Regions from separate parts of the Streptomyces sp. NPDC005576 genome, predicted to be linked through region 2. Evidence: riboswitches for the same ligand, from Rfam matches in the RefSeq annotation. Region 2 holds a riboswitch; each other region holds the start of a gene.
What was found. Region 2 has a riboswitch for thiamine pyrophosphate ahead of thiC (phosphomethylpyrimidine synthase ThiC). Riboswitches for the same ligand answer to the same signal wherever they lie in the genome.

Region 1 (7,901 bases), on a different contig from region 2:
GGGTGGCGTGCCCGCCTCGGTCGTCCTCGGTCTCGCCCCGCCCGCCGACGACGTCACCCATGTGATGGTGTGGGCCGAGTACGGCTTCTCCTCGAACCTCCGGCTCGCCGACTTCGCCTCGGAGCACACCCTCTTCGCCACCCACAAGGACGGCGAACTCCTCACCGCCGAGCACGGCTTCCCACTGCGCCTGGTCGTCCCGCACCTGTACGCCTGGAAGGGCCCGAAGTGGGTCCGGGGCGTCGAGTACATGACGGCCGACCGCCGCGGCTTCTGGGAGGAGCGCGGCTACCACAACATCGGCGACCCGTGGAGCGAGCAGCGCTACTCCTACCAGGAGAAACCCGGGGACGGCCCCGAACTCTGAGCCCCGGACTCCGACCCCCCCGGACTCCGGGCCCCGACTCCGGGCCGCCGGGTCCGGTCGCGGCCGGGTTCAGGAACCGGCGGAGTCCCGCAGCTCCTTCAGCCGCGCCACGTCCGCCGCGTTCCCCTCTTTCCCGCCCGGCGTCTCGATGATCAGCGGCACCCCGGCCGTCGCCGGGTGGGTGAAGATCTCCCGGAACGGCTCCACGCCGATGTGGCCCGCGCCGATGTTCTCGTGCCGGTCCTTGTGGGCGCCGACCACGTCCTTGGAATCGTTGGCGTGGATCAGCTTCAGCCGCCCCTCGCCGACCGTCTCCACCAGCAGGTCCAGGGTCTGCCGCATCCCGGACGGGCCGGCCAGGTCGTGGCCCGCCGCGTAGATGTGGCAGGTGTCCAGGCAGACACCCAGCTTGGGGTGGGAGTCCAGCGCCTCGAAGTACGGGCCGAAGTCCCAGGTGCGCGAACAGAGCGAGAACCCCTGCCCGGCGGTGGACTCCAGCAGGAGATCGGGATCGTCGTCGTGGGTCAGCTCGTCCAGCAGCGGGAGCAGGTGGGTGCGCACCTGCGCCAGCGCCACCTCCCGGGGCCGGCCGCCCGTCGCCGAGCCGGTGTGGACGACGACGCCCAGCGCGCCGATCTCGCGCGCCCGGCGCAACGAGTGCCGCAGGGAATCCACGGACCTCTCCACCGTCGCCCCGGTGTGCGAGCCGAAGTTGATCAGGTACGGGGCGTGCACGTACACCGGCATGCCCCGGGCCTCGCACTCCTTGCGGAACAGCTCGTCCTGGTCGGGCTTCCGGGCCGGGGTGGCCCAGCCGCGCGGGTTCGCCACGAAGATCTGGATGGCCTCGGCCGCCAGTTCGTCGGCGTGGCCGAGGCCGGTCTTCACCAGCCCGCCGGCCACCGGGACGTGTCCGCCCACCGGGTTGCGCACAGGATTGCGCACGGTCACAGTCCCTTGGTCCTGATGGTGATGGCCGATCCCTCGGCCGCCCGGCCGCCGCCGTCGACGGACTGGCTCGCGACGGTGTCGCTGAAGGAGAGGAACGGCCGGTCGACCTCGACCTCGAACCCGGCGTCCTCCAGGATCTCCCGCGCCTCGTCCACGTCCTTGCCGGTGACGTCCGGTACCTCGATCATCCGGGGGCCCTTGGAGACGGTGAGCTGGACGGTGTCCCCCTCGGCCGCCTCGGCGCCGGGGTCCGGCGTCTGCTCGGCGACGTCGCCCGCCACCTCGGAGGAGTTGATCCGGCCCGGCCGTACCTCGGCCTTCAGCCCCTCCTCGTCCAGGGCGTCGGTGGCGTCCTCCACGGAGAGCCCGGAGACGTCCGGTACCTCAACCGGGGAGCCCTTGCTCACGACCAGCGCCACGGCGGAGTCGGGGTGACGCTCCTCGCCCGCGCCGGGGTCCGTACGGACCACCTCGCCGCGCCCGACGTCGTCGCTGAACTCCCTGGTCACCATGCCCGGTGCCAGGCCGGCCTCCTTCAGCGCCCGGCGCGCGTCGGTCAGTGAGGTACCCGCCACATCGGGCACCTTCACGATCTCCGGGCCGCGCGAGACGACCAGCTTCACCGACTCGTTGCCCCGGACCCGGTCGCCGGGCGCGGGGTCGGTGCTGATCACGGAGCCCCGGTCGACCGTGTCGCTGTAGGCCTTGGCGACGGACTTCACATCGAGCCCGGCGTCACCCAGCCGCTTCTCGGCGGCCTCCTGCGTCTGGCCGAGGAGCGAGGGGACCTGGGTGAACTGGCCCGAATTGATGTACCAGACGCCGCCCCCGGCCAGCAGTACCAGCACCAGGGCGGTGATCACGGCGTAGACCCCGCGGCGCGGGGTGCCGCCGGAGCGTCCCGTCCGTGCGGACCGCCGGGGCCGGCCGGGCGCGACCGAGGCGGAGGCGGTGGCGGGCATCTCCAGCCGGCTGGTCCGGTGGGTGGTGCCCCGGTCCTCGGCCACCGCGCGCGGCAGCACGCTCGTACGGTCCTCCGCACCGGAGACACCGGAGACACCGGAGACACCGGAGACACCTGAGGGGTCGGCCGCACCGGCGCTCGCCGGGGGGAGCGCCTGCGGCGGTACCGCGTCCAGCTCCGCGTCGCTGAGGAGGGCCCGCGCTTCGAGGGTCGCGGCGAGCAGCACCACCGCGTCCTGCGCGCGGACCCGGGCGTCGCGCGCGGTGGCCGCCGCCACCAGCGCGTCCAGCGCCGGGGAGAGCCCGGGGACGGTGGCGGACGGCGGCGGGACGTCCTGATGGAGGTGCTGGTAGATGATCTGCGCGGCGTTCTCGCCCGTGTACGGCTTGGTGCCGGTCAGCATCTCGTACAGCACGACACCGCAGGCGTACACGTCCGAGCGGGTGTCCGCCGTGCCGTGCTCGATCTGCTCCGGGGCGAGGTAGGACACCGTGCCCAGCAGGGAGCCGGTGGTGTCGGTGGCGGTGCCGACCGCGCGGACGAGCCCGAAGTCGGCGACCTTCACCCAGCCGTCGTCCCCTATCAGGACGTTCTCCGGCTTCATGTCGCGGTGCACGAACCCGGCCCGGTGCGCGGCGCCCAGCGCGGCCAGCACCGGCTCCAGGATGTCGAGCGCGGCACGCGGCTGGAGGGCCCCGCGGTCCCGCAGCACCTCACGGAGCGTGTAGCCCGCGACGTACTCCATGGCGAGGTAGACGTAGGCGCCCTCGGCGCCCTGGTCGAAGACGGACACCACGTTGGGGTGCGCGAGGCGTGCCACCGACTTCGCCTCACGGATGAAGCGTTCGACGAAGGAGACGTCCGCGGCGAGCGCGGGGTGCATCACCTTGAGGGCGAGCACCCGGTCGAGCCGGATGTCCACGGCCCGGTAGACCGTGGCCATCCCGCCCACCGCGATGCGTGCCTCGACGCGGTAGCGGCCGTCGAGCAGCCGTCCGAGCAGCGGGTCCTGGAGGGTGGTGTCCACCGGACGAGTCTACGAGGCGCCGCCGGCGCCCCGGGCGCCCCGGAGCGGGCCCGGGGCCGTATCGCAGCCGAGCCGTGACAACCGGGGTCCGCGTTCCCCGCGCCGGAGGGTCAGAACGCCGGGCGCTCCGGGTCCAGGACCGCGCGTCCCGCCACCGGGGAGGAGGCCTCGGCGAAGTGGCGGCGGGGGATGCGGCCCGCCCGCCGGGCGAGACGCCCGCCGTCCACCGCGTGCCGCATCGCCGACGCCATCAGCTCCGGCTCCTGCGCCCGGGTCACCGCCGAGGCGAGCATCACGGCCGCGCACCCCAGTTCCATCGCCAGTGCCGCGTCCGAGGCGGTGCCCGCCCCGGCGTCCAGGATCACCGGGACCCCGGCCCGCTCCACGATCAGCTCGAAGTTGTGCGGGTTGCGGATACCGAGACCGGAGCCGATGGGGGAGCCGAGCGGCATGACCGCCGCGCAGCCCACGTCCTCCAGCTTCCGCGCGAGGACCGGGTCGTCGTTGGTGTAGGGGAGCACGGTGAACCCGTCGTCGACGAGGATCTCCGCCGCGTCCAGCAGCTCGACCGGGTCCGGCAGCAGGGTCCGCTCGTCGGCCACCACCTCCAGCTTGACCCACTCCGTACCGAGGGCCTCGCGGGCCAGCCGGGCGGTCAGCACCGCCTCACCCGCGGTGAAGCAGCCCGCCGTGTTGGGCAGTACCCGGATGGAGAGGCGCTCCAGCACGGAGAGGACCGAACCCCGCACGGTCGGGTCCAGCCTCCGCATCGCGACGGTGGTCAGCTCGGTGCCGGAGGCGATGAGCGCCCGCTCCAGCACGTCCAGGCTGGGGGCGCCGCCGGTGCCCATGATCAGCCGGGAAGAGAACTCCAGTCCGCCCAGGCGGAAGAGGTCGTCGGACATGGTCAGCCTCCCTGTACGGCGGTGAGGACCTCGACGCGGTCGCCCCCGGCGAGGGCGGTGGTGTGCCAGGCCGAGCGCGGCACCACACTCTCGTTGACGGCGGCGGCGACCCCCGAGGACGCGCGGGTCAGGGACGCCACGAGGGTGCCCAGGGTGGTCCCGGGCGGGAGCTCGCGCGGGTCACCGTTGACGGAGACGGGCACTCTGGCCGTCGGGGCGGTCAGGCCGGTCGGATCGGTCAGGTCGGTCGGGACGGCCGGATCGGTCATGCGTACTGCTCCTCGCGTGCGGGGGCGACGGGGGTGGTGAAGCGGCCCGGCGCGAACGGGCGGGCCACCTCGGGCAGTTCGCCGGTGGTCAGCGCGTGCGCCATGGCGTCGCCGGTGACGGGGGTCAGCAGCACCCCGTTGCGGTGGTGGCCGGTGGCGACCAGCAGCCCCGGCAGGGCGGTCGGGCCGAGCACCGGCGCGTTGTCCGGGGTGGCGGGACGCAGCCCGGCCAGGGTCTCGGTGAGCGGCAGCTCGGTGATGCCCGGCACCAGCTCGTGGGCGTCGCGCAGCAGCTCGTACACCCCGCCGGCCGTCACCGTGGTGTCCCAGCCCATCTCCTCGCTCGTCGCACCGACGACCAGCTCGCCGTTCTCGCGCGGGACGAGGTACAGGTCCTGACCCCGCACCACCGCGCGCACCGTCCGGCTGAGGAAGGGGGCGTACGCACGCGGCACGGTCAGCCGCAGCACCTGGCCCTTCACCGGGCGCACCGGCGGGGCGACGCCCTCCGGCAGCCCCGCGAGCCGGCCGCTGAGGCTGCCGGCGGCCAGCACGACCTGGCCGGCCGAGACCGCGGTGCCGTCCGCGAGCAGCGCCCCGGCCGCCCGGCCGCGCGCGACCTCCAGCCGCTCGCAGGGGCTGCGGTGGAAGACCACCCCGGCCCGCTCGCAGGCCGTCAGCAGCGCGGTCGCCAGCCGGCGCGGGTCGACCTGATGGTCGCCGTCGACCCGCAGCCCGCCCCGCACACCCGGCGCCAGCATCGGTTCCAGCCGCCGGCACTCGCGCCCCGACAGCCACTGCGAGTCGAGCCCGGACCGCTCCTGGAGGGCGTGCAGTTCGCGCAGGTGCGCCCGGTCGTCGGAGTCGAGCGCCACCGCGAGGGTGCCGCAGGCGCGGAAGCCGGTGTCCCGGCCGCTCGCCGCCTCCAGCTCCGCCACGAAATCCGGGTAGCGGGCGGCGGAGGCGAGGTTGAGCCCGAGCAGCATCTGCTCGCCGTAGTGGAGTTCGGTGACGGCGGCCAGCATCCCGGCCGCGACCCGCGCGGCCCCGCCGCCCGGTTCCGGATCGGCGACCGCCGTCCGCAGTCCCGCCTGCGCCGCCCGCCAGGCGGTGACCAGGCCGATGATGCCGCCCCCGACGACGAGCACGTCGTACGCGGGCCCCCGGCGGCCCGCGTCTCCCGTGCCCCCGCCCGTGGTGCCCCCGCTCGCGGCGGAGGACGATTCCTGTGATGCACGCATGGGTGTCCAGCCCCTCCCTTCGCCGGCATGACCCGGATCAGGTTCGTACGGTCGGAGGCCGCCAGCCTCCCTCTCAGCCCGGTTCGTCCGGGCTCCCGCGAGTGTCTTCGCGCAGCCACCCTAGACCCCGCCGCCCGCGCGGTACGAAGGAGCCGCCGCGGAGGGCACCGGACCCCGTGACGTGATGGAGCGTCAGGTGCTTAGGGTGGGTACGTGAGCGAAGAGAGCGACCAGCGGGCGCCGGAGCACGGCGTCGTCATCGTCGGAGCGGGCATGGCGGGCGTGCGGACCGCCGTGGCACTGCGGGACGAGGGGTACACCGGGCCCGTCACCCTGATCGGCGCGGAGCCCCACCAGCCCTACGACCGGCCGCCGCTCTCCAAGGCCGTCCTGCTCGGCACCGCCGAACACTCCGCGTTCGGCATCGACTTCAAGGCGCTCGACGTCCGTCTGCGCCTCGGGCTCCCCGTGGACGGCCTGCGCCCCGCCGACCGGGAGGTGGACACCCCGGACGGCCCGGTGCCGTACGACGTGCTGGTCCTCGCGACCGGGGCCGAACCGCTGACGCTGCCCGGCTCCGAAGGGGTTCCCGGCGTCCACCTGCTGCGCACCCTGGACGACGCCGAGCGGCTGCGGCCCGTCCTCGCCGGGCGCCACGACGTCGTCGTGGTCGGCGCGGGCTGGATCGGCGCCGAGTTCGCCACCGCCGCCCGTGCGGCCGGCTGCGCGGTCACCGTCGTGGAGGCCGCCGCCCGCCCGCTCGCCGGGGTGCTGCCCGCCGAGGTCACCGCACCCATGGCCGACTGGTACGCGCACGCCGGTGCCACGCTCCTCACCGGCGCCCGGGTCGACCGCGTCGAACCCGGCGCCGTGATCCTGGCCGACGGACGCCGGCTCCCGGCCGGCGCGGTGGTCGTCGGCATCGGCGCCCGCCCCGCCAGCGGCTGGCTCGCCGGCTCGGGCGTCGCGCTCGGCCCGGACGGATCGGTCATCGCGGACGCCGCCCTGCGCACCTCCGCGCCCGGGGTGTACGCGGTCGGGGACTGCGCCTCGTACCCCTCCGCGCGCTACGGCGCACGTCTCCTGGTCCACCACTGGGACAACGCGCTCCAGGGCCCGCGCACCGTCGCGGCGGGCATCGCACGGACGGGAGGGGCAAAGGCCGCAGAACCGGAGCCGTACGACCCGGTGCCGTACTTCTGGTCCGAGCAGTTCGGCCGCTTCGTCCAGTACGCCGGGCACCACGCGGACGCCGACACCCTGCTGTGGCGCGGCGACCCCGCCGACGAGGAGTGGACCGTGCTCTGGCTGCGCGACGGCGCGCTCGTCGCCCTGCTGGCGGTCGGCCGTCCGCGCGATCTCACCCAGGGGCGCAAGCTCGTCACCTCCGGCCGGACCCTCGACCCCGAGCGGGCCGCCGACCCGGCCGTACCCCTGAAGTCCGCCGTCCGCTGAGCCCCGGCGCGGGGTCGTGCGCGCCCGGCCGGGCCGCTCCGAACCCGGGCGCGACCTGCGGGGACGCCCTGCGACGTGGTCCGTACGGTCGGCCCGGCTTCCAGCTGTCGGTCCCAGATGGCACGCTTGTCCTCGTGAACCGGATTGACGCAAAGATCGATGCTCTCGTCCCCGCCTGGCTCCACCTCCCCGACATCGCGGAACTCCTCGACGTCGAGGTGACGCGCGTGCGGCAGCTGGTCAAGGAAGGCCAGCTGATCGCGGTGCGCCGCGGTGAGAACCGGACGCTCCAGGTGCCTGCCGCCTTCATCGACGGCGACAAGGTGGTCAAGGGCCTCGCGGGGACCCTGACCCTCCTGAGGGACGACGGCTATTCCGACGAAGAGATGCTGGAGTGGCTCTTCACCCCCGACCCGAGCCTGCCCGGCACCCCCGCGCAGGCGCTGAGCGAGAATCGCGGGACGGAGGTGAAGCGCCGCGCCCAGGCGCTCGCCGTCTGACCGAGACGACCGCACACGTGGTCGCGGGCCGTGCTTCCCGCGGCCCGCGACCACGTGACCCACCTGGGGGGAACCTTGATGCCCACGCCGCGCCACCTGCTCACCGACGCCCGTCTCTACCTCTGCACGGACGCCCGCAGGCGCCAGGGGGACCTCCCCGAATTCCTCGACGCGGTGCTCGGCTCCGGAGTGGACATCGTCCAGTTGCGCGACAAGGGCATG
Region 2 (7,901 bases):
AGCGCGCCACGCTCTCCGAGCAGGGATTGAACGGATTAATCCGGACCAATGGACAGGTGAACGACGCACCCGCCGGGATTCACCGCCCCTGGTGCGTCACACGGGGCGATCCGCGTTCCTATGATGGGCGCACGACACCGCGGACCCCCTCTACCAGGCAGGGCCCGTCAGGTGTACGGCGGCGCGACGGTGGTGGAGGGGTCGATGACTCAGAGGGCCGGTCAGGAACCCGTGGTGCGTACGGCGACGTTGCGCGACTTCCGCGTTCCGCCGTACACGCGAACGACCATGTCCGGGACGGACCCGCATCCGGACGGCGCGCTCACGCATCCCGGGAACGCCGTTCCCGACGACGGGGTGCCGGAGGGCTACACGCCGACCGAGCGCGACCTGCCCGTGATCACCCCGGCGGGGGTGCCCGTCGCGGCATCCGTGCCGGACGCGGACGCCGACGGGGCCGACGGGCTCGGCCCGCTCTACGTCGTGGGCGACGTGCACGGCTACCTCGACGAGCTGAAGGCCGCGCTCGCCGACCAGGGCCTCATCGACGTCAACGGCAACTGGTCGGCGGGCAACGCCCGGCTCTGGTTCCTCGGCGACTTCACGGACCGGGGCCCCGACGGCATCGGCGTCATCGACCTGGTGATGCAGCTCTCGGCCGAGGCCGCCGCCGCGGGCGGCTACTGCAAGGCGCTGATGGGCAACCACGAGCTGCTCCTCATCGGCGCGAAGCGCTTCGCGGACACCCCGGTGAACTCCGGCGCCGGCACCGCCACCTTCCAGGCCGCCTGGCTGCTCAACGGCGGCCAGAAACACGACATGGAGCGGCTGCGCGACGTCCACCTGCAGTGGATGTCCCGGCTGGACGCTGTCGTCGAAGAGGACGGGCATCTGCTGATGCACTCCGACACCACGGCGTACCTCGACTACGGGGCGACCATCGAAGACGTCAACGACACGGTCCACGCCATCCTGACCCGTAATGACGCGGACGAGTGCTGGGACCTGTTCCGCAAGCTCACCAAGCGGTTCGCGTTCCGCGACGACGGCGGCACGCAGGCGGTGCGCGAGCTGATGGCCGCGTACGGCGGCCGCCGGGTCGTCCACGGCCACAGCCCCATTCCGTACCTCCTCGGCGAGGTCGGATCGGAGGACGGCGAGAACGGCGCGGGGCCGGTGGTGCGCGGACCGCACCTGTACGCGGACGGGCTCGCCATCGCCATGGACGGCGGAGTGACCATGGCCGGAAAGCTACTGGTCGCACAACTCCCCCTGCATGACTGACATCTTCGCCGGGTAGGGCTCCGCCGACCCGATCGTTCGCGGTCGGCGGGCCTATTTCTGGAAACACCCTGTCACCGCTCGCCCCGGGCGCTCTACCATCGGCGTATCAGTAGCAGGCTCTCCTCCGTTTCGTCCGAGACGCCCCGCCGTGCGCGGGTTTCCGGGCGCCACGGAGCATCGGGGGATGCAGATGACAAGCGCTCCGCACCTGCTGGCCGAGGACGGGCCCGAGTACGAGCGAATCCTCGGCGACGCGCTGCGCCACGCGCACGAACGGCCGGATCTGGACGGCGTCGGGGAACGGCTCAACCGGGAACAGCTGCGGACCATGGCGCTGAGCGCCACCGCGCTGATCACCGCGGCAGCCGCCACCGAGTACGAGCACTACGTGAAGGCGCGCGGGGAACTCCGGGTCCCGACCGGGGACGCCGACCAAGACTCCGACGAGGTGCGGGACTCGCCCGACCGCCCCGGCGAGGGCGTCGGGGTCGGCGCGGTCGTCACCGTGCTCGCGCCGCTCCTCGCGGGTTCCGCCGCGGTGATCTTCCTGCTGATCGGCTATCTCCTCCGGGCGGTGAGCTCCGCGGCCATCGCGGGCCCGCTGATCACCGCCGGCTGGCTCTTCGCCGCGCTCGCCGCTCTGGCGATACTCGCCGCCGCCGTCGGACTGCTGGTCACGGCGCTCCGCAACAGCTCCAACGAGCTGGCCGTCGCCATGGCGGAGGACGACGTGCCGGAGGAGATCGCCAGGGCCCGGGAAGCCTGGCGCCACGCCCTGCTGGAACGCGGCATCCTCCCGTTCCTGCGCGACGCGCTGGACGACCCGTCCGCCGCACCGGCCGCCCGCGCCCCCCGGCCGTCACCGAACCGCATCCCGAAGATCGGTTACAGCAGCCCCGACTTCTCGAACCCGCGGGACGGCTCGCGCCAGAGCCCTCGGCCCTCCTTCACCAGCCCGGATTTCAGCAGCCCGGACTTCGACAGCCCCGGCTTCGACAGCCCCGGCTCTCCGAGTCCGGGCTCCGGCGGTGCGGGCTCCGGCGGTCCGAAAGACGGATAGCCGGCGTCCGGCCATGAGCGGCCGGGCCGCGGGAACCTGGCGACCGGGGCGCCGCACCGCATCCCGCCTCCGGTTCAGCCCGCCTCGGCCACCGCCACCTGCCCCTGGGGACCCGACGCCCTCAACCCTCGTACCTGGGGCGAGAGCAGAGCTCCCGCGGTGGCCAGCACCACCAGAACCGCGCAGCCGTACAACGCCGGTCCCGGTCCCACCGCGGCCGCGACCGGACCCGCGACCAGCAGCCCGAGCGGGGCGAAGGCGAGCGAACCGAAGAGGTCGTACGAACTCACCCTCGAAAGGGTGTCCTCCGGGATCTCCCGCTGCACGGTCGTGGACCACAGCACGGCGAAGACGTCACCCGCCACCCCCGCGCAGAACATGGCCGCCGCGATCACGGCGAGCGGCGCGTGAGCGCCGAGGAGCGCGAGGGGAGCGGCGAGGGGAAAGGTCGCGAGGACCGCGACGAGGACGGGGCGCCCCACCCGCAGACGGGCCGACGCCCCGGCCCCGGCGATCATGCCCAGCGCCTGGGCGGCCACCAGGACCGACCAGGCCCGCGCACCGCCGAACTCCTCCTCCGCCACCAGCGGACCGAGCACGCCCAGCGTGGCGTTGAGCGCGGCCACCACGAAGGTGTACTGCGCCACGACCGCCCAGAGCCACTGCCGGCCGGCGAACGCCGTCCAGCCCTCGCGCAGATCGGTCCACCCGGAGGAACCTCCGCGCGGCCGGCCGGCCAGGCGCAGCCCACCCGTCAGCGCCGCGCTGACGACGAAGGAAGCGGCGTTCAGCGCGAGCGCCCACCCCGCGCCGACGAACGCGACGGTGACTCCGGACAGGGCGAGGCCCAGCAGCAACGCCCCGTGGGAACCGACGCGCAGCAGCCCGTTGGCCTCCTGGAGGCGGTCGGCGGGGACCACGAGCGGGACCACCCCGTCCATGGCCGGCGCGAACATCGCGGTGGCCGTACCGGTCAGCACCGCCAACACGCACATCGCCCCCAGGGGGGCGTGGCCGGTCAGCACCATCGCGGCCAGACCGGCGTAGGCGGCGGCGCCGGCGACATCGGCCAGCACCATCAGCCGGGACCGCGACGTCCGGTCCGCGACCACCCCTCCGACCAGGACGAAGACCAGTTGCGGCAGGGCTTGGCAGGCCAGCACCAGGGAGAGCCGGCCGGGACCGCTCCCGGACAGTGCCAGCACCGCGAAGGCCAGTGCCACCCGGGCGAATCCGTTGCCCAGGATCGAGACGAACCGGGCGGCGACGAGCAGGGCGAACCGTCGGTTCCGCCGGAGGGGTAACCGGGCCGGGGAAGGTGTCATGACGGGTCACCCCAGGGGGTGTCCACCGGACACCACCCGGGGCGCGCACACCCGTCCCACCGCCTCCCGACCCGTCCCGGCCATCGCCGGGTGACCGTGGGCGCCCCGAGAAGCCGCCGCCCGCCCTCCTCACCGGGGGTGCCGGGCGGCCCTCCGACGGTTCAGTCCGCGAGCGGAAGGTAGACGCGGCTGCCCGAGGCCGCGAACTCCTTCGACTTCTCCAGCATCCCGGCCTCGATCTCCTCCGGGGTGGCGGCCTCCTCGCCGCCGAACTGCTCGGTGATGCTTCTGCTGATCTTCATCGAGCAGAACTTGGGTCCGCACATCGAGCAGAAGTGCGCCGTCTTGGCCGGTTCGGCGGGCAGCGTCTCGTCGTGGAAGGCGCGTGCGGTGTCCGGGTCGAGCGCCAGGTTGAACTGGTCCTCCCAGCGGAACTCGAACCGTGCGTCCGACAGCGCGTCGTCCCAGTCCTGCGCACCCGGGTGCCCCTTGGCCAGGTCGGCTGCGTGGGCCGCGATCTTGTAGGTGATGACCCCGGTCTTCACGTCGTCCCGGTCGGGCAGCCCCAAATGCTCCTTGGGGGTCACGTAGCAGAGCATCGCCGTGCCCCACCAGGCGATCATCGCCGCTCCGATACCGGAGGTGATGTGGTCGTACGCCGGTGCGACGTCGGTGGTCAGCGGGCCGAGGGTGTAGAACGGCGCCTCCTCGCAGATCTCCTGCTGGAGGTCGATGTTCTCCTTGATCTTGTGCATCGGGACGTGCCCCGGCCCCTCGATCATCGTCTGCACGCCGTACCGTTTGGCGATCGAGTTCAGCTCGCCGAGGGTGCGCAACTCGGCGAACTGGGCCTCGTCATTGGCGTCGGCGATGGACCCCGGCCGCAGTCCGTCCCCGAGCGAGTACGTCACGTCGTACGTCGCGAGGAGTTCGCAGAGCTCCTCGAAGTTCTCGTAGAGGAACGATTCCTTGTGGTGCGCGAGGCACCAGGCCGCCATGATCGAGCCGCCCCGGGAGACGATGCCCGTCTTCCGGCGCGCGGTGAGGGGGACGTACGGAAGGCGCACCCCGGCGTGCACCGTCATGTAGTCCACGCCCTGCTCGGCCTGTTCGACGACCGTGTCCCGGTAGATCTCCCAGGTCAGCTCCTCCGCCCGGCCGTCCACCTTTTCGAGTGCCTGGTAGAGCGGGACGGTACCGATGGGCACGGGGGAGTTGCGGAGGACCCACTCGCGGGTGGTGTGGATGTTGCGGCCGGTGGACAGGTCCATGACCGTGTCGGCGCCCCACCGGGTCGCCCAGGTCATCTTGTCCACCTCCTCCTCGATGGAGGAGGCCACGGCCGAGTTGCCGATGTTCGCGTTCACCTTCACCAGAAACCGCTTGCCGATGATCATCGGCTCGATCTCCGGGTGGTTCACATTGGCCGGCAGCACCGCCCGGCCGGCCGCGATCTCCTCGACGACGACCTCCGGGGCGACGTTCTCCCGGATCGCGACGTACTCCATCTCGGGGGTGATCTCCCCGCGCCGCGCGTAGGCGAGCTGGGTGACGGGGCGTCCGTCGCGGCTGCGCCGGGGCCTGCGCGCGCCGCCGGGGAAGACCGCGTCGAGGTTGCGCAGGCCGTCGCGGGAGGCGGGCGGGCGGCCGTCGTCCTCCGGACGGACCGGGCGCCCCTCGTACTCCTCGGTGTCGCCCCGGTCCTCGATCCAGCCGCCGCGCACGGAGGCGAGGCCCCGGCGGACGTCGGTCGTGACCGCGGAATCGGTGTACGGACCGGACGTGTCGTAGAGCGTCACGTCCTTGCCGTTGGTCAGGTGCACCTGACGGACCGGCACCCGGAGGCCGGGGCGCGAGCCCTCGACGTATCCCTTGTGCCAGCCGATGGACTTGCTCGCCCCGACGCTCTCGTTCGTCGTGGAGGCAGGCGTGCGTGCGTCCGATGTGGTCATGAGACCTACTCCCTACGCCGGCATTACCCGGTAACAGGTTCGGCGGTCGGCGCAGCCTGTCCCGTGAGGATTCACGAGGTCAGCGCCCTCTCAGCCCGGTGCTCCGAGCTCCCGCGTGTGCAAAGGTGCCACCACGCTAGCGCCCGCCCGGCCGTGCTGAACAGGGGGCCTCCGCCGCAGTTGGGATGATCGCCCGGTGAACTCCTCCCAGGACCGGCCCGAACCCCAGGACCCCTCGCACGGCCATACCCACAGCCATGGCCCCGCGGCGCCCGTCTCCACCCATCTGCGGAAGGTCATCGCCTGTGTGCTGATCCCCTTCGCGGCGGCGGTGGTCGTCGGCCTGGTGGTGCTCTGGCCCGGCGGAACACCCGCCCACGAGCGGACCGGTGTGGGCTTCGACCGGCAGACCGAGCAGGGAGAGGTGGTGCGGGTGGACCGGGTGAACTGCGCGGACGTCAACGCGGCCCAGGTCCCCGCCACGGGCGGTGCGTCGACGGGCTCCGGCCCGGCCGGCGCGGCCGGGGAGACCGGCGACTGCAAGAAGGCCACCATCGAGGTGACCAGCGGCAAGGACGAGGGACGCAGGTTCGCCGAGATCATCCAGCCGGACGCGTCACGGCAGTTGAGCGAGGGCCAGGGCGTCGTGCTCGCCTACGCGCCGGACGCTCCGCACGATCTGCAGTACTCGGTGACCGATGTGGACCGGAAGCTTCCGATGGCGCTGCTGGCGGGACTCTTCGCCGTCGCCGTGGTGGTGGTGGGGCGGCTGCGCGGGGTGATGGCGCTCGTGGCGCTCGCGGTGTCCTTCGCCGTGCTGACGCTGTTCATCCTCCCGGCGATCCTGCAGGGGTCCAACCCGCTGCTCGTGGCGGTGGTCGGGGCCAGCGCGATCATGCTCATCGCGCTGTACACCTGCCACGGAGTGACCGCCCGCACCTCGGTGGCGGTCATCGGCACGCTGATCTCGCTGGTACTGATCGGGCTGCTGGGCTCGGTCTTCATCGACTGGGCGGGGCTGACCGGCAACACCGACGACAACACCGGCCTCATCCACGGCCTCTATCCGGACATCGACATGAGCGGCCTGCTGCTGGCCGGTGTCATCATCGGTTCGCTCGGGGTCCTGGACGACGTGACGGTCACACAGACGTCGGCGGTGTGGGAGCTGCACCAGGCGAACCCGGCCACGGGGGCGCGCGGGCTCTACCGGGCGGGCATCAGGATCGGGCGCGACCACATCGCCTCGGTGGTCAACACCCTGGTGCTCGCCTACGCGGGCGCGGCGCTGCCACTGCTGCTGCTGTTCTCCATCGCGCAGAGCAGCGTGGGCACGGTCGCCAACAGTGAGCTGGTGGCGGCGGAGATCGTCCGCACTCTCGTCGGCTCGATCGGACTGGTCGCCTCGGTGCCCGTCACGACGGTGCTCGCCGCTCTGGTGGTGTCCGCGGACCGCACAGGGCTCGGCGCGGAAGCCAAAGCTCCTGCACCCGTACGGACCGGGAGGGGCCGCCGCCGCAAGGCATGAGCGCGAGGACCCAAAAGCTGACGGGCTGACAGCCTGTCAGCCCGCGTTCTGCTCCTCGGCGAGGATCCTGCCGAGCGCCTCTTCGAGATTCCCGTCGAAGTCACCCTGCGTGTGCTCCTGCCCCAGTGGCACCAGCTTGTCCGTCCGGTCGAGGAACGCGACGAGCGGTGCCGTCCCGGCTCGGAACAAGGCCCGGTCCGCACCGACCTGGAGCCGGATGTGCACGTCACAGAGGCCCTCGGGTTCGGTCGGGCCGATGTGCACATCGCCGTCGCCGCTTGGGCTGTTGAGGCCGTCGAGCAGGAGCTCACGACCAAAAGCCCAGGTGACAGGGGCGTCACCCGGCAGATGGAAGGTCATCCGGATCGCGTACGGATCGCTCACCTCGTACCGGAGCTCCACCGGAATACGGAACGAGAGCTCCTCCGAGACGAGGAAACTCATCATGACCTCTGCTTGAACCGACTCGCGCATCGTTCAACCCCGCAGTAGATGAATCTGGCCAGGAATGATCCCCCGTGGCCCTATTGACGCCATCGTGGTGCACGCGATAGCAGATCACAAGGAGTGATTTTTCAGATACTGATAGAGAACACGAACGAACGCAAGAGCCGTGCCACTTCGGCACGTAGTTGTTCGACTGCGGGGAGCAACTGGTCCTGTCGGTCCAGGGGTAGAGAAATGGCCATCGCGGCGACGACCGAACCTGCGGTGATGGGGATGGCGGCACAGACGGTTCCCAGTGCGTACTC
Region 3 (7,901 bases), on a different contig from region 2:
GCCGCCATAGGGGTCGGCGTGGGCCTCGGTGCCGTCGTGATCGCCTCGCTGTTCGTCGTGAAGGCCGTCTTCGTCGGTGTCGTCGTCGTCGCCGTCGTGGTCGGCCTCTGGGAACTCACCTCCCGGCTGGACGAGCGGAAGTCGATCAGGGCTCCGCTCATCCCGCTCGCGGTCGGCGGCGCGGCCATGGTCGTGGCCGGCTACGTCTGGGGCGCCGAAGGTGCCTGGATCGCGATGGCGCTCACCTCGCTGGCCGTACTCGTCTGGCGGATGACCGCGAAGCCGGAGGGGTACCTCCGGGACGTCACCGCGGGTGTCTTCGCCACCTTTTACGTGCCGTTCCTGGCGACGTTCGTGGCGCTGATGCTGGCCGCGGACGACGGAGCCTGGCGGGTACTCACGTTCCTGCTGCTGACGGTGATCAGCGACACCGGCGCGTACGCGGTCGGCTGGCGCTTCGGCAAGCACAAGCTCGCTCCGCGCATCAGCCCCGGAAAGACACGTGAGGGGCTCTTCGGGGCCATCGCCTTCGCGATGGTGGGCGGCGCGCTGTGCGTGCAGTTCCTGATCGACGACGGTTCCTGGTGGCAGGGGCTCCTGCTGGGGCTCGCGGTCGCCGCCAGCGCCACCCTCGGCGACCTCGGCGAATCCATGATCAAGCGGGACCTCGGCATCAAGGACATGGGCACGCTGCTGCCCGGTCACGGCGGGATCATGGACCGGCTGGACTCGCTCCTGCCGACCGCTCCGGTCGTCTGGTTGCTGCTGGTGCTGTTCGTCGGCAGCGGCTGAGGCTGAGCCTGAGGCCCCGAGGTCCTCAGGCGATACGTTCCGGCGGCGGCGTACGGGCTGTACTCCGTCGGCTGGAGCCCTTCCGCACACCCCGTTCCACCTGTGTCTTCAAGCACCGGGGGCCCGCCGTCCACAGGACGGCGGGCCCTTCCCGTTGCGTCCCTGTCGCCCTTGGGGCAAGTGGGCAATGCCCACTTGCCCCAAGGGGACGACCTCCTCACAGGAAGTGAGAAGGCAGTGTTCCGGGTCTCCTGTCCGGGAGCGGGAAGGCGGCCCGGGGCAGAGTCGGTGTCTCATCCGGCCAGGTGTTCCCTCCGGCCAGGCGCACCTGACCTGCGAGGCTGCAGGGAACCGGGCCGTGTGGGGGCCGTGCAGGGGTCGTCGGGGCCTCTGACGCCCACGAGCGACGACTTGGTTCGCCCGGTCGTCACGGGTCCTGAACTGCGTGACGACCGGGGGGACCTTCGCGTGTCTGCGACACTGGAAGAACCATGCCTAAGCCCGGAGAACTCACCTTTGTCGCGCCCCGCGGAGCCAAGAGGCCCCCGCGGCACCTCGCCGACCTCACGCCCGCCGAGCGCAAGGAGGCAGTCGCCGCGACCGGCGAGAAGCCCTTCCGTGCGCAGCAGCTCTCGCAGCACTACTTCGCGCGGTACGCGCACGACCCGTCGGAGTGGACGAACATTCCGGCCGGGTCGCGGGAGAAGCTCGCCGAAGCGCTCTTCCCGGACCTCATGTCCGTGGTCCGGCACATCAGCTGCGACGACGACACCACCCGCAAGACGCTCTGGAAGCTGCACGACGGAACCCTCGTGGAGTCCGTCCTGATGCGCTACCCCGAGCGCGTGACGATGTGTATCTCGTCACAGGCCGGCTGTGGGATGAACTGCCCGTTCTGCGCCACCGGACAGGCCGGTCTGGACCGGAACCTCTCCACCGCCGAGATCGTCCACCAGATCGTGGACGGCATGCGGGCGCTGCGCGACGGCGAGGTGCCGGGCGGGCCCGCGCGCCTCTCCAACATCGTCTTCATGGGGATGGGGGAGCCGCTCGCCAACTACAACCGCGTCGTCGGCGCCATCCGCCGGCTGACCGACCCCGAGCCGGACGGCCTGGGCCTCTCCCAGCGCGGTATCACCGTCTCCACCGTGGGCCTGGTGCCCGCGATGCTGCGCTTCGCGGACGAGGGCTTCAAGTGCCGGCTCGCCGTCTCGCTGCACGCCCCGGACGACGAGCTCCGCGACACCCTCGTCCCGGTGAACACGCGCTGGAACGTCCGCGAGGTGCTCGACGCCGCGTGGGAGTACGCCGAGAAGTCCGGCCGCCGGATCTCCATCGAGTACGCCCTGATCCGCGACATCAACGACCAGGCGTGGCGGGGCGACCGGCTCGGCCGACTGCTCAAGGGCAAGCGGGTGCACGTCAACCTGATCCCGCTCAACCCGACGCCCGGCTCGAAGTGGACCGCCTCCCGTCCCGAGGACGAGAAGGCGTTCGTGGAGGCCATCGCGGCCCACGGCGTACCCGTCACGGTCCGCGACACCCGCGGCCAGGAGATCGACGGCGCCTGCGGGCAGCTGGCGGCCTCCGAGCGCTGAGTCCGTGTCGTGGGGCATTTACCGCGGTCAGGCCGTTGCTGACGGTCTGACCGGGGAGAGCCCCCGCACAGGGTCCGTGTAGCCTGGCCCCGCGTTCATCAACTTCATATTCCGACAGGGGAGCGCCACAGCGCTGAGAGTGCGGCACCGGTGAACGGATGGCCGCAGACCCTCTGAACCTCGCCCGGGTCATTCCGGGTAGGAAGTTCGGACCTTACTCAAGCTGTTGCGCCCTGCCCGCTTCCGGTGTCCACCGGCGCGTGCGGGGCCGCGTCTCTTCCTGGTCACCTCCAGGAGGAATCACATGAACACCACGACGAAGTACGCGGCGACCGCGCTCGCCGCCGCACTCGGCGTCACCGTGCTCGCCGGGTGCGGAAGCTCCGACGACACGTTCGGCTCGGGCACCTCCAAGGGCTCCAAGACCGTCACCCTGGTCAGCCACGACTCCTTCACCGCGTCGAAGGACGTGCTCGAGGAGTTCACGAAGGAGACCGGCTACACGGTCAAGGTCCTCAAGAGCGGCGACGCCGGCGCGGCCCTCAACCAGGAGATCCTCACCAAGGGCTCCCCGCGCGGCGACGTCTTCTTCGGCGTCGACAACACGCTGCTCTCCCGCGCCCTCGACCAGGGCATCTTCACCCCGTACGAGGCGAAGGGGCTGGGCAGGGTCGCGGCCGACACCCGGCTCGACGCCGAGCACCGGGTCACCCCGGTCGACACCGGCGACATCTGCGTCAACTACGACAAGAAGTACTTCGCCGACAAGAAGCTGGACCCGCCGAGCTCCTTCGCGGACCTGCTGAAGCCCGCGTACAAGAACCTCCTGGTCACCGAGAACGCCGCCACCTCCTCGCCCGGCCTCGGCTTCCTCCTCGGCACCATCGCCGACTCCGGGGAGGACGGCTACCAGGACTACTGGAAGAAGCTGAAGGCCAACGGCGTGAAGGTCGTCGACGGCTGGGAGCAGGCGTACAACGAGGAGTTCTCGGGATCGGCCGGCGGCAAGAAGGCGCATGCCGACCGCCCGCTCGTCGTCAGTTACGCCTCCAGCCCGCCGGCCGAGGTGTACTACGCCGACCCGCAGCCCACCGAAGCCCCCACCGGTGTCGCCACCTCGACCTGCTTCCGCCAGATCGAGTTCGCCGGCCTGCTGGACGGGGCGAAGAACGAGGCGGGCGGCAAGGCGCTGCTGGACTTCCTGATCAGCAAGACCTTCCAGGAGGACATGCCGCTCCAGATGTTCGTCGACCCGGTGGTCGAGGACACGAAGCTGCCGGAGGTCTACACCAAGTTCGGCGCCACCGTGGACAAGCCCTTCACCGTGGCCCCGGCGAAGATCGCCACCCACCGTGAGCAGTGGGTCCGGACGTGGACCTCGCTCGTCGTGAAGTGATGAAGGCCTGAGTGTCGAAGACCATGGGCCCCGCCGCGCGCCGCCGTACCGCAGGCGGCGCGCGCTCGTTGGCGACGCGGCTCGGCCTGATGGCCGTGCCCGTCGCGTTTTTCGCACTGTTCTTCGCGTACCCGGTCGCCGCGATCGTGGCCCGGGGGCTGAAGACCGAGGACGGCTGGCAGTTCGCGCGCTTCGGCGAGGTCCTCGGCCGCGCGGACCTGCTGGACGTCCTCTGGTTCACCACCTGGCAGGCGTTCGCGTCCACCGCGCTGACCCTGCTGATCGCCCTCCCCGGCGCCTACGTCTTCGCCCGCCTCGACTTCCCCGGCAAGCAGCTGCTGCGGGCCGTCGTCACCGTGCCGTTCGTCCTGCCGACCGTCGTCGTCGGTACGGCCTTCCTCGCTCTGCTCGGCCGCGGCGGACTGCTCGACGAGCTGTGGGGCGTACGCCTCGACACCACCGTCTGGGCGATCCTGCTGGCCCACGTCTTCTTCAACTACGCCGTGGTCGTCCGGACCGTCGGCGGCCTCTGGTCGCAGCTCGACCCCCGCCAGGAGGAGGCCGCCCGGGTGCTCGGCGCGGGCAGGTTCGCCGCCTGGCGCCGGGTGACCCTGCCGGCGCTCGCCCCCGCCGTGGCCGCCGCCGCCCTGATGGTCTTCCTCTTCACGTTCACCTCGTTCGGTGTCGTGCAGATCCTCGGCGGCCCCGCGTACTCCACGCTGGAGGTGGAGATCTACCGGCAGACCGCGCAACTGCTCGATCTGCCCACCGCGGCGGTGCTGACCCTCGTCCAGTTCGTGGCCGTCGGCGCCATCCTGGCCGTGCACGCGCGGACCGTACGCCGCCGGGAGACCGCACTGCGCCTCGTGGATCCGGCGCAGACCTCCCACCGCCCGCGCGGAGCCGGTCAGTGGACCCTCCTCGGCGCTCTCCTGCTGACCGTGCTCCTGCTGATCCTGCTGCCGCTCGGCGTGCTCGTGGAGCGGTCCTTCGACCAGCCCGGCGGACACGGATTCGCCTACTACCGGGCCCTTGGCTCCGCGGAGGCGAGCGGCTCGACCTTCCTGGTCGCCCCGCTGGAGGCGATCGGGAACTCCCTCCAGTACGCCCTCGCCGCCACCGGCATTTCGCTCGTCGTCGGAGGGCTCGCCGCCGCCGCGCTCACCCGACGGGCCGGACGGCTGGTCCGGGGCTTCGACGCGCTCCTCATGCTGCCGCTCGGCGTCTCCGCGGTGACCGTGGGCTTCGGCTTCCTCATCACGCTGGACGAACCCCCGCTCGACCTGCGCACCTCGTGGATCCTGGTGCCGCTCGCCCAGGCGCTGGTGGGCGTCCCCTTCGTCGTACGCACCATGCTGCCGGTCCTGCGGGCGGTGGACGCCCGGCTGCGGGAGGCGGCGGCGGTCCTCGGAGCCTCGCCGCTGCGGGCCTGGCGGGAGGTCGACCTCCCGCTGGTGCGCCGGGCGCTGCTGGTCGCCGCCGGCTTCGCCTTCGCCGTCTCGCTCGGCGAGTTCGGCGCCACCGTCTTCATCGCCCGACCCGACCGCCCCACCCTGCCGGTCGCTGTCGCGCGCCTGCTGGGCCGCTCGGGGGAGCTCAACTACGGCCAGGCGATGGCCCTCAGCACCATACTGATGCTGGTGTGCGCCGTCTCCCTGCTGCTCCTCGAACACATCCGTACCGACCGATCCGGGGAGTTCTGACCATGCTGGAGCTGGAGTCGGCCACGGTCCGTTTCGGCGGCCGGGCGGTGCTGGACGCGGTGGATCTCTCGGTCGCCGACCACGAGATCGTCTGCGTGCTCGGCCCGAGCGGCAGCGGGAAGTCCACCCTGCTGCGCGTCGTCGCCGGGCTCCAGCCGCTGGACGGCGGACGGGTGTTCCTCGACGGCGCCGACCAGGCGGACGTCCCGGTGCACCGGCGCGGTCTCGGGCTGATGTTCCAGGACCACCAGCTCTTCCCGCACCGGGACGTGGCCGCCAACGTCGCCTTCGGGCTGCGGATGCGCGGGGTGGACCGTGCCGCCCAGCGTCACAGGGTCACCGAACTCCTCGAACTGGTGGGCCTCTCCGGGGCGGGCCCCCGGGCCGTCGCGGGACTGTCCGGCGGTGAGCAGCAACGCGTGGCGCTCGCCCGTGCCCTCGCGCCCAGCCCCAGGCTGCTGATGCTGGACGAACCGCTCGGCCAGCTCGACCGGGGACTGCGCGAGCGTCTCGTCGTCGAACTCCGCTCGATCTTCACCGACCTGGGCACGACGGTGCTCGCCGTCACCCACGACCAGGGCGAGGCCTTCGCGCTCGCCGACCGGGTCGTGGTGATGCGGGACGGCCGGATCGCCCAGGCGGGCACCCCGCTGGAGGTCTGGCAACGCCCCGCATCGGCCTTCGTCGCCCGCTTCCTCGGGTTCGACAACGTGGTCGCGGCGACGGTCACCGGCACGATCGCCCGTACCCCGTGGGGCGAGGTGCCCGTACCGGCGGGATCGCCGCAGGGCCGCTGCGACCTGCTGGTACGACCCGCGGGCGTGCGGATGGGCGCTGCCGGGAACGGCCTGCGGTGCACGGCCGGAGCCCGCACGTTCCGGGGCGACCGGGTCGCCGTACGGCTGACTCCGGAGCACGGTCCGGTCGTGGAGGCCGAGTGCGCGCTCGCCGACACCCCGGCCGAGGGGGCGGTCGTGGGAGTCACCTTCGACGCGGCGGGCACGGTCGTCCTGGCGGCCGGAGCGGAGTCCTGACCGACGTGGTCCCGCTCGGTCTCCGGCGTGCCGCGCACCGGTTCCCGGACGAGCGGTCCGTCGGCACCTTCCCCGAACCGGTACGTCCCCGAGCCGATAGCCCCGTCGCGGGCGCCCCGGACTCCTGGCCCCGGACGCGCCCGGTCCCGGTTCTCCGCCCGTACCGGGCCCCCGCCGCGACAGCCCGGGGCGGCGGGTCCCTTGCGAGGAGCGGGATCCCGGTGCGCCTCAGCCCGACAGGGGCAGGGCCGCCAGCTGGGCCAGCACCCAGGTCAGTGGGGCGAACACCAGCAGCAGCGCCGCCGCCCGCAGCGCCGTCGCGGACCGCAGGACGGACGAGTGGGCGCCCAACCGGTGGAGGGTCTCCGCGTTCCGTGCCCTGTCCTGCCTCGCCTCGATGGCCGAGGTGAGCAGGGACGCCGTCGTGCAGCCGAGCACCAGGACGGCCCCGAGCGCGGTGAGCGGCCCGAAGGGGCGCGAGCCCGGTTCGTACAGCGCCATCGCGGCGACGGCGCCCGAGACGACGGCGCACACGATGCCCAGCGGCCGGCCGATGCGGCGGGCCTCGTCCATCAGGACCCGGCCCGCCAGCAGCCGCACGGCCCCCGGCCGCGCCGACTGGAGCAGTCGGCCGCAGAGGTGGGTGAGGCCGGGGCCGGCGAGCGCCAGGCCGGTCGCGGTGAGGACCCAGCCGGCGAGCACACCGGCGGGGGTGGAGTCGAGCCTGCCGGGCAGCGGGAAGGGGCTGCCCCCGGAACCCCGGCTCGCGTACGCCTCCACCGCCAGCCCCGCGGCGGCCAACGCCACGCCCCAGGGCAGGCCGGCCGGAGCCTGGGCGGGGGAGAGGGGCTCCTCCGCCGCGAACGGTTCGTCCTCGGCCGGGGCCGTGGGCCGGGACCGCAGGGCCAGCGCGCTCGCGACGGACGCCGCTACCGGAACGAGCGCCAGCAGGACCAGGGCGGCGGCGAGCGGCAGCGGGGTACCGGCCCCCAGGAACTCCGCCGCGCCCCCGTCGAAGGGGAGCCCGGTCAGATCGCCGCGCAGATGCAGGAAGAAGAGCAGGGCCACCATCGAGCCGAGGGTGGTGGCGACCGCCGTGGAGACCGCGGCGAGCACCGACAGCCGGACCGGTCCGAGACCGAGGGCGGAGAGTCCGGCACGCGGCCGGGTGCTCGGGTCCGTACGGGCCACGGCGACGGCGAACTGCACGGTGGCCGCGAGCGGTACCGAGCACCAGAGCAGGCGCAGGACCGAGCCCGCGGCCCGGTCCGGGTGGGCGGAGGCGTGACCGAGGGTGCTCAGCAGCAGGAAGCCCACCCCGGCGGATGCGGAGGCGACCAGCAGCCGCCTGACCAGGACGAGGGGATGGGAGCCGCGG

Region 1: linked by a shared signal. The riboswitch ahead of thiO (glycine oxidase ThiO) and the one ahead of thiC (phosphomethylpyrimidine synthase ThiC) in region 2 are both predicted to bind thiamine pyrophosphate.
Region 3: linked by a shared signal. The riboswitch ahead of ACFYPN_RS21545 (thiamine ABC transporter substrate binding subunit) and the one ahead of thiC (phosphomethylpyrimidine synthase ThiC) in region 2 are both predicted to bind thiamine pyrophosphate.

The regions. Positions count from the first base shown of each region.
Region 1 is NZ_JBIAJC010000001.1:350,435-358,335, forward strand. Features, by position in the region: gene ACFYPN_RS01570 (sulfite oxidase-like oxidoreductase) at 1-367, shown strand, start outside; gene ACFYPN_RS01575 (deoxyribonuclease IV) at 437-1,300, opposite strand; gene pknB (Stk1 family PASTA domain-containing Ser/Thr kinase) at 1,315-3,309, opposite strand; gene ACFYPN_RS01585 (thiazole synthase) at 3,420-4,214, opposite strand; gene thiS (sulfur carrier protein ThiS) at 4,217-4,483, opposite strand; gene thiO (glycine oxidase ThiO) at 4,480-5,724, opposite strand; TPP riboswitch at 5,722-5,833, opposite strand; gene ACFYPN_RS01600 (NAD(P)/FAD-dependent oxidoreductase) at 5,938-7,179, shown strand; gene ACFYPN_RS01605 (Rv2175c family DNA-binding protein) at 7,314-7,679, shown strand; gene thiE (thiamine phosphate synthase) at 7,758-7,901, shown strand, end outside.
Region 2 is NZ_JBIAJC010000010.1:170,498-178,398, reverse strand. Features, by position in the region: gene ACFYPN_RS19625 (LacI family DNA-binding transcriptional regulator) at 1-30, shown strand, start outside; gene ACFYPN_RS19620 (metallophosphoesterase) at 205-1,284, shown strand; gene ACFYPN_RS19615 (hypothetical protein) at 1,469-2,344, shown strand; gene ACFYPN_RS19610 (MFS transporter) at 2,419-3,669, opposite strand; gene thiC (phosphomethylpyrimidine synthase ThiC) at 3,831-5,621, opposite strand; TPP riboswitch at 5,614-5,746, opposite strand; gene ACFYPN_RS19600 (YibE/F family protein) at 5,818-7,149, shown strand; gene ACFYPN_RS19595 (SsgA family sporulation/cell division regulator) at 7,186-7,623, opposite strand; gene ACFYPN_RS19590 (helix-turn-helix domain-containing protein) at 7,725-7,901, opposite strand, start outside.
Region 3 is NZ_JBIAJC010000011.1:239,419-247,319, forward strand. Features, by position in the region: gene ACFYPN_RS21535 (phosphatidate cytidylyltransferase) at 1-792, shown strand, start outside; gene rlmN (23S rRNA (adenine(2503)-C(2))-methyltransferase RlmN) at 1,284-2,390, shown strand; TPP riboswitch at 2,497-2,613, shown strand; gene ACFYPN_RS21545 (thiamine ABC transporter substrate binding subunit) at 2,695-3,786, shown strand; gene ACFYPN_RS21550 (ABC transporter permease) at 3,876-5,489, shown strand; gene ACFYPN_RS21555 (ABC transporter ATP-binding protein) at 5,492-6,523, shown strand; gene ACFYPN_RS21560 (hypothetical protein) at 6,752-7,901, opposite strand, start outside.